4 regions of the Paenibacillus sp. B1-35 genome follow, and region 4 is predicted to be linked to each of the others. Evidence: riboswitches for the same ligand, from Rfam matches in the RefSeq annotation. Region 4 holds a riboswitch; each other region holds the start of a gene.
The links. A riboswitch is a leader RNA that binds a small molecule or an ion and turns the genes downstream of it on or off. The one in region 4 is predicted to bind cyclic di-GMP.
Positions count from the first base shown of each region.

Region 1: it holds a riboswitch for cyclic di-GMP, as region 4 does, so the genes downstream of both, ACQ5BJ_RS16120 (MucBP domain-containing protein) here and ACQ5BJ_RS23205 (CAP-associated domain-containing protein) in region 4, are expected to answer to the same signal.
Region 2: it holds a riboswitch for cyclic di-GMP, as region 4 does, so the genes downstream of both, ACQ5BJ_RS12530 (4'-phosphopantetheinyl transferase family protein) here and ACQ5BJ_RS23205 (CAP-associated domain-containing protein) in region 4, are expected to answer to the same signal.
Region 3: it holds a riboswitch for cyclic di-GMP, as region 4 does, so the genes downstream of both, ACQ5BJ_RS11355 (glycosyl hydrolase family 18 protein) here and ACQ5BJ_RS23205 (CAP-associated domain-containing protein) in region 4, are expected to answer to the same signal.

Region 1 covers NZ_JBCHVJ010000004.1:417,413-420,560, reverse strand. Annotated here, with positions in the region: gene ACQ5BJ_RS16120 (MucBP domain-containing protein) at 1-1,823, opposite strand, end outside; cyclic di-GMP riboswitch class I at 1,975-2,062, opposite strand; gene ACQ5BJ_RS16115 (ABC transporter ATP-binding protein) at 2,516-3,148, shown strand, end outside.
Region 2 covers NZ_JBCHVJ010000003.1:152,698-155,845, forward strand. Annotated here, with positions in the region: gene ACQ5BJ_RS12525 (copper amine oxidase N-terminal domain-containing protein) at 1-542, shown strand, start outside; cyclic di-GMP riboswitch class I at 1,099-1,185, shown strand; gene ACQ5BJ_RS12530 (4'-phosphopantetheinyl transferase family protein) at 1,269-1,988, shown strand; gene ACQ5BJ_RS12535 (amino acid adenylation domain-containing protein) at 2,016-3,148, shown strand, end outside.
Region 3 covers NZ_JBCHVJ010000002.1:808,752-811,899, forward strand. Annotated here, with positions in the region: gene ACQ5BJ_RS11355 (glycosyl hydrolase family 18 protein) at 1-1,271, opposite strand, end outside; cyclic di-GMP riboswitch class I at 1,384-1,468, opposite strand; gene ACQ5BJ_RS11360 (TrmB family transcriptional regulator) at 2,057-2,866, shown strand; gene ACQ5BJ_RS11365 (AzlC family ABC transporter permease) at 2,946-3,148, shown strand, end outside.
Region 4 covers NZ_JBCHVJ010000008.1:139,569-142,716, reverse strand. Annotated here, with positions in the region: gene ACQ5BJ_RS23205 (CAP-associated domain-containing protein) at 1-1,104, opposite strand, end outside; cyclic di-GMP riboswitch class I at 1,233-1,322, opposite strand; gene ACQ5BJ_RS23200 (hypothetical protein) at 1,649-1,774, shown strand; partial or broken gene ACQ5BJ_RS23195 (endonuclease V) at 1,847-2,107, shown strand; gene ACQ5BJ_RS23190 (serine/threonine protein kinase) at 2,259-3,148, opposite strand, start outside.

The sequences.
Region 1 (3,148 bases), on a different contig from region 4:
TCGCCAACTTTGCCTGAATGAGAAGTGTCGTCGTCAGCAATGGACTTGCTCGTATCTTTATCGACGAACTTGATACTGATAGGAAGATCCATCTTCTTGTAGAAGAAGGTGTATTCGTTGTCCTTGGCCTTGAACGTGTACTGAACCTCAGTCTTCTCAGGTGTGTAACCTGGAATGTCCAGAGCCTTCAACGTAATCGTCTGTCCGATTGTGCCGGAGAGAGAAGAGTCGTCGTTAGCGATGGATTTACCTGTTTCTCTATCTACGTACTTAATCGTTAACTTATGTGGAGCTAGCGCATATCCGAACCATATGGTTTTATTAGGCTCCTGAATCGTTAACGTTTCTTCTGTAGGATCAGTACCCTTTTTCAATACATAGTTATCAAGCTTCGGAGCAGGCACCTTGTATTTCGGCCCTATGTCCAGCGCGTCCTTGCCGTTGACGGTGAAGGATCCACTGTACAACTGCTCTGCAAGATCCACACGTTCAACAACCTTGCCGTCTGCGTTAATAGGCTCGCCTTGGTCATTTACCTTGTAGCCTTTCACAAGTATGGAGCCTTTGCCGAAGCTGACTTGCGGCACTTCAAACTCTTTTGATGTACGTTGTTGATTCACATCTGTGTATTCCATGGTAGTTCGCCCGTTTGTCGGGTAATTGACATCGGCGCTTGGATTTTTGGAAGAGTCCATTTTGATGGTATATGTCAAGGTTGCCGGACTTCCTTCTACGATGTTGCCAACGTCCCATACAAACGTTTCAGAAGCTGCATCCCATTTCACTGTCCCTTGAGATACTTTATAGTCTTGATTTTCAACAGGCGCATTACCCTTGAAAATAAGGTTAAACATTTCACCCATCGGATCCTTGACTACAGCATTTTCAGCCGCGTAAGAGATTTTCCCTGCCAGTTCAGAGAAAACCTTCTCCAGCTCCGCACTGTCAGATGGGTAATAGTTGTTTGCTGAAGCGCTGTTTTTTAATACATATACAGCGTTAGCATCATTGCCGACCTCAAGCCCGATCGAATAAATGTTGATTCCTGCATCCTTGGATGCCTTGGCTTGAGATATCGTAGGAATTCCATTGTCCTTAACCGTATAGTTGCCTATCGTGTATCGATCCCCGAACAAGCCAGAGGATAATTGATAGCTGTTGCCTGAACCGATAGTCTTGGTGTAGTCAAAATCTGATAATACAAAGTTGTACTTATTGTTGGGCCATGAATAAGAGGCAGCTTTTTTTGCAGGAGAACTGAACGTTGGCGCACCGTCGCTGAGCAGCACAATAAATTTATTTTTGGCTGAACTCTTGGTAGCTAATAAACGATGTGCTGTGTAGAGAGCGCTTTGTATGTTTGTCCCTCCGGAAGCCGAGATACCCTTAATATTGTTCAGGAGCTGCTGTTTATCATTCTGGCCAAGGAATCCGGATGATGTGTCCTCTGAGCTGGTGCTAAACGTGACAAGAGCAATTCTTGTTTTGACGTTGGAAAAAAGCAGCGTATTTACAAATTTCTCTGCTGCCTTTTTGGCATTGTCTAACCGTTTGTAGGATCTCATACTGTCTGACTTGTCTAAGACAAGTACGACATCGGTGTCACCGGCTTCAACGTTCTTCCCTTCGGCGGTTAGAGTAATCTGCCATTCTCCCGGCGTCCCGGTTGGCTTCGCTGTCTTGCTTAATTTCACAGCACCTGGTTCTGGCCAGATTGGATCTTGTGCGGCTGCATCTGCACTTTGCAGTGTGTGAGGAATAAACCCGAAGAACACGGCAAATACGCACAGCCATGTTACAGCTAACTTTACTCTACGTTTCATTCAATTCGCCACCTCATTTTTTCATTTTATTCCTCCCTTAACTACAGTGAGTCCATGCCTCCTCATTCTTATTTATATAGCTCAACGGAAAGTTAATTCCGTCGGAACCTCACATAAATAAAAAAAGTCCGGCTGCAATAACGCGATCGTTAGTTGCAGCCGGACTGTCATAGGTCATAAGACCGTTAGACTCCGAAGCTTTGCGGCCTAATCTTTCGATTAGTGTGCCCTATGAGATTTAATTAAGTGCTTCGTAAATGTAAGCGTAGATGACTGAGATCCTAGGCATAGGGAACTATCATGCTCAATATAGGTTAAGAGGAACAATTTGTCAATGATAAGAAAATACTAGTTGGTATACATACTACAAGTATTAACCTACTAGAGTTGAATCATACATCGGACAGAGTGTCGTATCTTACTCTATTACGAGAAATTGATATGCTAGTGAATTCAGATATAGAACATAAATATTCATTTGAATCGCCGCCATGTCCATATGATAATAATTAGAGTAGTAAGTTAAAAGACTGATTTGCAAATTCACATATGGTGTATACAGCCGGTAAAACAATCACCCCATAGGGCTTAAGATTTTTGTAAGGATTGAGTAAGGAATAAGAGAACACTGTCTTATACAATAACTATGAAGACATCGGGAAATTGGCAACTGAGTGAGAGGAGATACTGCCATGACGTATCTAGTACGTACACATCATCTGTCGAAGACGTTCCAAGACAAAGAGGTCGTCTCGAATGTAAATATGAATATTCGCCAGGGAGAGATCTATGGATTTCTAGGGCCGAACGGGGCCGGCAAAACAACGATCATGAAGATGATCACGAACCTAATTAAGCCTACGATTGGTCAAATCGAATTGTTCGGAGAAACATTAGCTCCTGATTCCTATCATCTGCTATCCCGCATGGGGACAATTATCGAATACCCCGTATTTTATGACAAGCTGTCGGCGAGAGATAATCTGGAACTGCATTGTGCATATATGGGGTATCACAATATGCATTCCATTGATGAGGCACTGGAGCTTGTGAAGCTTCATCATGTTGGAAATAAATCGGTCAAGGACTTTTCATTAGGAATGAAGCAGCGCCTCGGTATCGCGAGAGCAATATCGACGAAGCCGGAATTGCTTATGTTTGATGAGCCTATTAACGGACTGGATCCGATAGGGATTAAGGAGATCCGGGATTTGCTGCTTATGCTGAGCAAGCAATATGGCACGACAATTTTGATATCCAGTCATTTATTGGGTGAGATTGAGCTTGTCGCAGATACGATTGGCGTCATTAATCATGGCCGGTTA
Region 2 (3,148 bases), on a different contig from region 4:
TTGGAAGCCAAAGTGGCTATGTGAGACAATCGCTGACAAGCAGCTTGCGTGATGTTCAAGGGAATGTCATTCAAAAAGGTATTGCTTACCGGGTCTTTGTGCTTACGGTAGCTGACAATAGAAGCGGCTCCTCGAATGCTTTGTCTTCGCCTTCTGGTGAATTTTCCTTGGTAGATCAATCCGTGCAGGCCCCTACGAATGTGTTTGTGGCGAGAGAAGGAGCGAATGAATTCAAGGCCTACTTCTCGAAGCCAAGCAGCGACAACGGAATTGCCTATTATGGAGTAATGGTCGTTCCTTCCGTATCGGCAGATTCATTCAACCTGGATCAGGCGAATCGTGTGGGAGGAAATAATTATAAATTGGTAAGCGTGTCGGGCGATGGATCGACCATGTTCTCGTTGTCCGATAATGATGTATACGGAAATCCAATTCGCACTGGTGTTGCCTATAAAGTATTTGTGGTGTCCGTAGCGGATGGACGATATGCAACGGTTAATGCTCTCTCAAATGCCTCTAATGAAATCATTGTTGGAAACTGATAGTAAATCAAGCCAATGGCAAACAGACTGAACGGCATAGAATAATAGCATTTTATAAGAGCCTCGAATGCATTTCGAGGCTCTTATGCATTCATAAGGGAATTATTTTAGGGATAAGAGGGATTTTTATGCTGGTATTCAATGATAAGGAGTAATTTTAACATTAGGTCTTCAATCGACAATTTTGTCGAATGAAAAAAGGAGAGGAAACGAATGGAAATGTTAGAAAAAACGCAGTTTAGGGGTGTTTTTGTCGGAAAAAAGTCGAAAAAACACTTAATTACAACTAAAAAATGACAAAAAATGATTGTCCGTGTCGAAAATTTGAAAATTGATATGAAAAGGTATTAATCTTTTCATTTAAGCAGCCGATATAAAATATGGGTCTGTAGTTGGATAATTATGAACAGGTATCCAGCATGCTGATATGTAATATGTACTTTAGACCTAATCACGCGATACATGTCACAAGAACTAGTGCGTAAACAATGTTATGACATTCTTGCCTGGTAATCGATTTGCAACAATCAATGGAGACATCAAGAAGAACAACATCAGGATTAAAAGGCAAACCCAGTCGAAAGTTGGGGGCGCAAAGCCTCGGGCCTAACGTCTATTGGATTATGGCAGCCGGGCTGCCATTCGAGTTGCGGTAACCAAACAACGGTTATTTGGTGACAAGGCTATTCCCAATGGCCTTTTTTTTGCGCACAAAGGTTGGGGTAAATGATGGAAATTGTGTTGCTGAAGTGGGACGAATGTACTTCCTATAAAAACATAGCTTCGTTGATGGATCGATTTATCCCGTATGTTACGCCTGAAAAATACAAACGGTTAGACAGACTTCGAGAGCGTAAAGATCGTTACCGCGTGGTTGCAGCTGATATATTGGCTCGCATCCTGCTCTCTCGAGCGCTGAACCGATCGAACGACGAGATTGTTATTCGTACTCATTCATTCGGCAAGCCGTATATAGAGGGCAACCCGGTATTTTTCAACATCTCTCATGCCGGTGCATTCATTGCAGTGGCATTGGATAGAGCGCCAATCGGGATTGATATTGAGCAAGCAGGGGAATGGAGCATGGATGTGGCTAGGCTGATATGCTCGCCGCGTGAGCTGGAATTGCTTGCAAATACGGACGACTGCCGTGCGCGTCAGGAATTGTTTTTTTACATATGGACGGCTAAGGAAAGTGTGTTGAAGGCAATTGGTGTAGGTCTCAGTCAGCTTCCAAGCACTTTCGAAATCGTGCAGGAGACAGCCGTACCTGTACAGCGTAATCAATTATGGAAAGTTAATCATTATTATGTAAAGCAATATGTCGTTCCTGAAACAGGCTATTGTATGACTGTGTGCGCACAGCATATGGATTTTGCCAAGCAAATAGAGTACATCACATGGGAGCAGTTGACTCATTGGTTTATGAAATGGGTTGGATCGTGATAAAGGAGAGGACGAAGATTGGCTTTCATGGAATTGACAGTAGAACGATTGACAGGCTATGACGCACATTCTATTGAGCTGCCTGAGGAGACGTTGCGTCTTCTGAAGGATCATTCGACCGAGCATTCGGTCAAGTTGGAATCCGTCATATGCGGAGCGTGGGCAACGCTGTTGTCTCGTTTCTACAACTCACAGCAAGTAACTCTTCATGCCGTTCAATCGAGTAATGGCAATGGCAATCATACCGTAGTCAGCCAGGATGACGTGACCATGCAAGGAATTATGAACATTCATAACAGTTTGTTGGCTTGCACAGAAGGGCGTAACCTGACTTGCTCTGAAATAGGAATAGACAGCGATGTAGCAACATACTGCTGGTACGGAGCAGATGCTCAACCGATGCTTCCGGAGGGGACACAGGAATGCGGTTTGCATTGCTGCATCCAATCTGTTGATGGAGTTGGTTCGACACTGCTGTTTACCATGTACTATAAGGAAAATCATTTCCAATTATCGACGGTGGAGAAGCTGGCGGAGTATTTCCTGCAACTGTTGCAGGAAATGGTTAAGCACCCTCAGAAGCGCATTGGCGAACTGGAGATGTTAACGGAGCAGGACAAGCACCAGTTGATCGAAGGAATGAATCAGACTCGGGTAGATTACCCGCATACATTTACAGTTCCGGCACTGTTCGAGGAGCAGGCGCAGCTTCATCCTGACCGGGTAGCTGTAAAGGAAGATGGCCGTGACCTGACATATCGTGAGCTGAATGTGCGTGCGAACCAATTAGCGCGCAGATTGCAGAGTCGGGGCATTGGCCGTGAGCATTCCGTCGGGATTATGGCAGAACGAAGTGCGGAGATGGTTATAGGGATATTGGCTATCCTCAAGGCAGGGGGAGCTTATGTACCTATTGATCCGGATCATCCTCAAGATCGCATTCAGTACGTTTTGGAAGACAGCCGCACGAAGCATGTGCTGTTAAGCCGTTCATCACAGGCGGATTTGCCTGCTAACATGGAGCTTATCTATATTGATGACCCGACACTTGCTGATGAGTCAGGAGATAATTTGGCATCTATCAATCAGCCGGAAGATCTTATTTATATTATTTATACATCTGGATCGACAGGACGGCCTAAGGGCGTTATGGTTACCCA
Region 3 (3,148 bases), on a different contig from region 4:
CTTTCATTGTCATACGTGTAGAATACGCCGGTAGTCCCATCATACAGATATGGAGCTTTGGCAGCATCATCCCAATATTCCTTGAGATTCGGGTAAGTGGCCTTCAGCTTGTCGAGGTTGCGATAAGACCAAATCCCTGTTCGGCGGCCGCCGTCCCCAATAGCGAGCGCTGCTTCGCCAACCGCGCCGCGGGATGGAGTCTGATCCGCATCCTTCGCGGATAGTGCCGCATCCCCGAATAAACCCGGATGATTCGGATCGGATCCTTGCGACACTTTATCCCAGCCGCGAGTATAGTAGGCTGCCCCGATCACAATCTTATTCGGCTCAGCACCTTGCTGAATCAAATAATTCACGCTCTCGTCGATGGACAGGTTGTTGCCCGTGAGCGGGTCGTTCGGGTTCGTATACAAGCCGGTATGGTGGCCGCTTACTTCATCCCATGCGCCGCGCATGTCATAAGTCATAATGTTGGCAAAGTCTACAATGTTGAACAGTCTTGGCACATCAATGCCGATATCAATCTTGCTCTTCGGCGCTGGAAGCGCAACAGACAGTTCATATGCTTTACCAAGCTCGGCTCCTTGCTTATTCAATGCGTTTTTGATATCTTGCAGGAGCAAAATATAATTGTTTTTGTCCTCCGGCATGGCGTATTTCGTGCCTTCATCGTTCTTATTATCGACCAAATCGGGCTGTCGAACTTCAGCCGGGAACTCCCAATCGACATCCACGAAGTCCATGTTTGTGTACTTGATGAATTTCATGACATTTTGGATCAGATTCGCCCGTTTTGAAGCATCGGCTGCTACGGCAGCGAAGTCGCCTGATTTCGACCATCCGCCAAGAGAGATGCCGATCTTCAGATTCGGGTTTTCAGCGCGCAATTGCTGCAGGGCGATAAGGATGCCTGCATTGGCCGCTTGCCATTGAACGCCATCCTGGCCGACAGGCGCTTCTACAGCCGCATCCTTGTCCGTAAATACAAGGTTGCCTTGGGCATCAAAATCGAGAAACGCATAGTTCAAATGGGTTAATTGATCGGCCGGAATATCCTTGGGATAAAAGTTTCCTTGTCCTCCCCAAATTGACCAATCGCCATAGTACATGACATTCCGGATTTCCTTTGTTGCATTTTTGACCACAGGTTCCTGTGCTGCGGAAACAGTCGTTCCTGCGTAAGCCGGCGCCAACGAAGATACGAACATCATGATGGTCATTACCGTTATTGCGAACAATCTTCGGGCACTCCGCTTTCTCCCAGTCTTCATCCGTTATTCACTTCCTATCAATAGATTTTATTAATAGGCAGCTAGGGGGGGGCATCTCGCCATGAATCATACAAAAACAACGCATACGACGAATAGAGATGGGGTTCTATTAATCGGCATCTGGCTGGCATAGAATTTCTTCCTTAGCCCCTTTAGTTTTGCGTCACTAGATTTCCCTAGCTTTGCCTAGTCGTGCTTGTGCAAACATGCATACTCTTGCATAACGATACATGTTTACACCGTTAAATATACAGCAGTTTCGCGTTTCGTTAATGGGTCATGCGGCTCAAATGTGAATATATGAACATAGGACGATATTATTATTCAGTTGAAATCTATCATGTTGAAATTCGGATGGAATAAGGAGATGTATGTTAATTCCATATGGTTTGATACTGGACATCAAGCCTGTAACTGCAACGTTCCCTTGTTACTCCTTGTAATGCTTTTTTACAGATTCTTCATGTCCGGAAAGGCTTGGGCAGTAGGTCTTAGGGAGGATGGGAGATGTATTGTAGTGTGGGTGAACGAGCCAGAGTTCGCAAAATAATAACGGAATATAACTTTCCTTATAAGTCAAATTCATGCAACTAAATAGTTCCTTGGATGGATTTAAAAGGATTTATCCTTCGTTTTTGGGTAATTATACCTCGTCCATAAGTTGGAGAATCAGGAATAAAACAGTGGGCTGACGATCATTTTTCAAAAACGGAACCAGGATTGCTTTGACAGGTAATCCATTTTATTTTATAGTAAGTAACATACTAACTACTAAAGGAGTTGCCATGGAAGAACTTTTTAAAGAACTTCAGAAGTGGGGCTTTTCGCAATATGAATGTAAGGCGTATATAGGGCTGTTAAAAAATTTCCCCATAACCGGATATGAAATAAGTAAAAGGTCAGGTGTACCTCGTTCAACGATTTACGAAGTGTTAGCAAAATTAATGGATAAAGGTGCGGTTTATACAGTACCTTCTGACCCTGTAACCTATGCACCCTTACCCGCAAAAGAATTAATCCGTCGCTTGCGTAATGACTTTGATAATTCTATGGATTATCTGGAAAAGAATTTATCTGCGTTAGAAAGTGAACAGGAAGTAGATGTCATTCGACGCATCAGCAGTGATGAACGCGTTGCGGCCGAAATGATTGACATTATCGATAAAGCGGAAGAAGAAATATGGTTGTCGATTTGGGAACCGCAAGTCTCTTCTGTAAAAGGTGCTATAGATAGGCGGATAAAAGAGGATATCCACGTTTTTTCGATTCTTTTTGGAGCACCTGAGATTCGGCTTGGTGTAACGACTCATCACAATTATATGGCTCCAGAAGTAGCTGAGGAACGTATGAATGGTCGCTTAACGATTGTTGCACGGGACAATGAAGAAGTATTAATTGCAAACTTTTCGCCAAACACACCGGCATGGGCGGTAAAAACAGAAGACCCTGCACTTGTGTTAATTGCGATGGAATACATCAGACATGACATTATGTTTTCAGAATTAGTGAAAGAAGTGGGGCCAGAGAAAACAGAAGCACTTTGGAAAAACGACCCTAACCTATTTCATGTTGTTACTGGAAAACGGTTCAAATAAATTGAACCGTATTTTCTTTCTCTTTTTCATAGTAGTTAGTGTGTTAGCTTCTAATGTTTAAAAATAAGGAGGGGATGAAATGAGTCTGTCGAATGTCCAAATGAATTCGACTCAGAAAGATGAAGACAGCTTTATCCAAGGAGTAAAAGATTGTATCCCTACCTTACTAGGGTATTTAAGTATCGGATTAGCTGCTGGCGTAATCCAAAAAACTGCGGGACTTAGCATAGCTGAGATCGCTCTAATGTCTTTAATTCTTTATGCGGGCTCAGCTCAGTTTAT
Region 4 (3,148 bases):
CTTAGGTTTGCTGAGGCTAGGAGATACAACATCGGACTTTTTATCGTCGACGAAGTTCGGCGTGACGAAGTTCTGTGTGTAATATACATTTGATTTCCCCCCGAAGTACACACCAACCCCTAGATGAGAAAAGTCCCCCAAAATATTCGAACGATGTCCTTTCGAGTTCATCCAGTTCTCGTGAACGAAGATGGCACTCGACTGTCCAGCAGCAATGTTTTCCCCTGCCTTTTGGTATACGATTCCGTCCGCCTTCAGTCGATCGAACGGGGATTTGCCGTCCGGATTGTTATGATCGAAGAAGCTTCTCAGCCCCATATCGTCGCTATGCTTGCGAGCAGTTCCCGCAGCCTTTTCATTCCACTTCAATGGCTTCATGCCCTCGCGGACACGCACAGCATTAGCCAAATCGAGGATTTGTTGCTCAAAGCTTGTCTGCAATCGTTTGCTAGGCGTGCCAAAGTACCCCTTGAACGCCAGTTCAACATCCTGGGCAATAAACTGGACAGCCGTCACCGTATTCCGTTGATGGAGATCATAGAACACGGTTGCATACATGTCGCCGACCTTGTACAGGCTATATTGTCCGCTGTTGTCCATATTGTAAATCGTATTGCCTTTCCTAATTTGACTGAGGGAAGATCCGAAGGCTGCCTCTACCTCCTGCTTGGTTGAACCGAATCCAATGCTGCCATAAGAATCCTTCGCATTCGTATAGAGTGCAACGACCTTGTGGTCCTGAACACCAACTTGTAAGTAATGTTTATAATCCTGATTGTAAATATACCACTCGAAGCCATATTCACTTAGATCCTTGCGAACCGGCTGTCCGATTTTTTGGAATAGTTGAGCCTCGCTCATTCCTATGGTGATGCCTTGCAGTTGGTCTGCCCCTGCCTGCGGAGCATTGTTCGTTTTCGTGACAGCAATCTTGCTACCGACCAGCTTGTCCGCTGCATAAAGGGTCGGCTGATGGATAAGCATCCCGGCCAACAGCGCAGCGCTAGCTGTAATCGTCATGCGCCGCATTCTGCCTGCTTTAATGTGTTTATGCTGTTCTTGGTATATTGCGTTGTTGGTTTCTGTACAACGTGTCCGCATCATTACATCTCCTATTCTTTTACATTCTGTGATCAAATTAGATGGACACCAGGGACGCTTTACAATAGCACAAAAAAAGCGCCGCCCTAATGGCAGCGCAGCACTAAAAAAGACACACGTAATGTCGCAATTAGGGCAACCCGGCTGTCATCGCATCGTGAAATGCATTAGACCCGTGGCTTTGCGTCCCCTGCTTTCGCTAGGGTTTGCCATTATCCAAATGTTACACAGGTTATATGTCATCTATAGTAACATGTAAATGAACAGCTTGTATACAATTGTGCCTATAGGTACGTAAAATTCATCGAGTCCCCGTTCTATCAACCCAGTACGATATTTATGTTCGTCATGCACTTCTTCCATGAAGCTGCCCCATTTAAAAAAAAGATCATGAAAGTGATCGATCTACTACTCTCTTATTCAGGCTACCAGCAATATCTATGCACGAAAAGACCTCGCAATGGGATTGATCTGCTTGCTCCGGGAATTCATATGTAATGTACGAGTTATCGACCACAGTACTACTTCCAAATAGAAGGATTGCATCTTGTCACAGATTCAGATCAGTCCGAAGGTAGAAGGGTTCCTGCAGAGCACAAAGAAGCTGTTCATCAATGGCGAATGGGTGGATTCCGTACATAGAAATGTCTTCTCCTGCAGAACAAGTCGCTGAGATTTATAAAAACCGCTGGCAGATCGAGCTTATCTGGTTAATCAACAGGCGTGCAGTAAAATATCTATTACAATAGTCTGTGATGGACAAGGGGTCGCTCATCCGAGACGATTCGGATTAGCAAGTCATTTGGGAGTATTGTTTAACATTCCAGCAATAGGATGCGGTAAAACCAAGTTAATTGGAGATTCCAATGAACCTAGTCAAAAGAGTGGGGAATATGCAACTCTATTTGATCAATCTGACAAAATTGATGTCGTATTAAGAACCCAGGATCATATAAATCCTATTTATGTCTCCGTAGGACACCGAATCTCATTACCTACGGTATGCCAACCAGCTCTTGTAGACCGCCAGAACTTGCTATATGACGCGCACTTGTATACACCTTGCCCAGCAGCCACTTTCTATAAATAGGCATCCTTGGCTTTCTCGTGCTCGTATTGACTGATGAGTCCTTGCATGAACAAACCGGCCAGATATTTTAGCGGATGCAGCCCACCTTTTGCGCCTCCACCTCCAGCATGACTCGTCCCTGTACTGCGACAGCAGCACTTGCCAGTAGACTCGTACTCACAGCCGCTCCGACAAATCCGCCTAATGCTGCTCCCATTGCTACTCCTACTACTGCTCCAGCTACTGCTCCTATCATCGGAATAGCGCCTTGAAACAAGCGCCTCGTCACATCATTTGGCGTGCGTCCGCTCAGGCAAAAATACATCGTAGCTGCAAAGCTGTATATGTCAGACGTGACTCCCTGCCGTGATTTTTCGGAGTAAAATTCAAGCGGCGAATATTCCGTGCTCGTAAAAATTCGATGTCCCGTCTTCTCATAGTATACGGCAGAACCGAAATCGAGCAGCTTCGGCTGGCCATCCTCTCCAATGATAATGTTCGCCGGCTTGATATCACGATGAATGATGCCACGCCCGTGAACATATTCAAGTGCAGATGCGAGCGGCAGTATCGTGTCACGCAGAAAATCGGCCACGGAAACAAGCCTTCCTTCTTCAATGAAGCGTTCAAGCGAAATACCCTTGCAATACTCCATTATCATATAATGCGTTCCGTTTTCCTGGAAATGATCCACAAGGCTAACGATATTCGGATGGCTCAATTTCTGAAGTATCTGTGTTTCCGTCAGGAAAGCTTCCTGCAGCCCATCATATTGCCGTTGAACGGAGGGCCCGCGGCACAGGACGGTTCGCTTGTCGAGGTCGCGAAGAGCTACCTGCCTCGGGTAGAACTCTTTCACGATGACCGCTGTTTCATCTTCTAGTTTCTGTCCCGCATATACAATGTCCAGCTCGCTGCAAGCGATTACTTTCTTTACTTTATAGGATTGATGAAGCACAAAATTTCGTTTCAAACAAA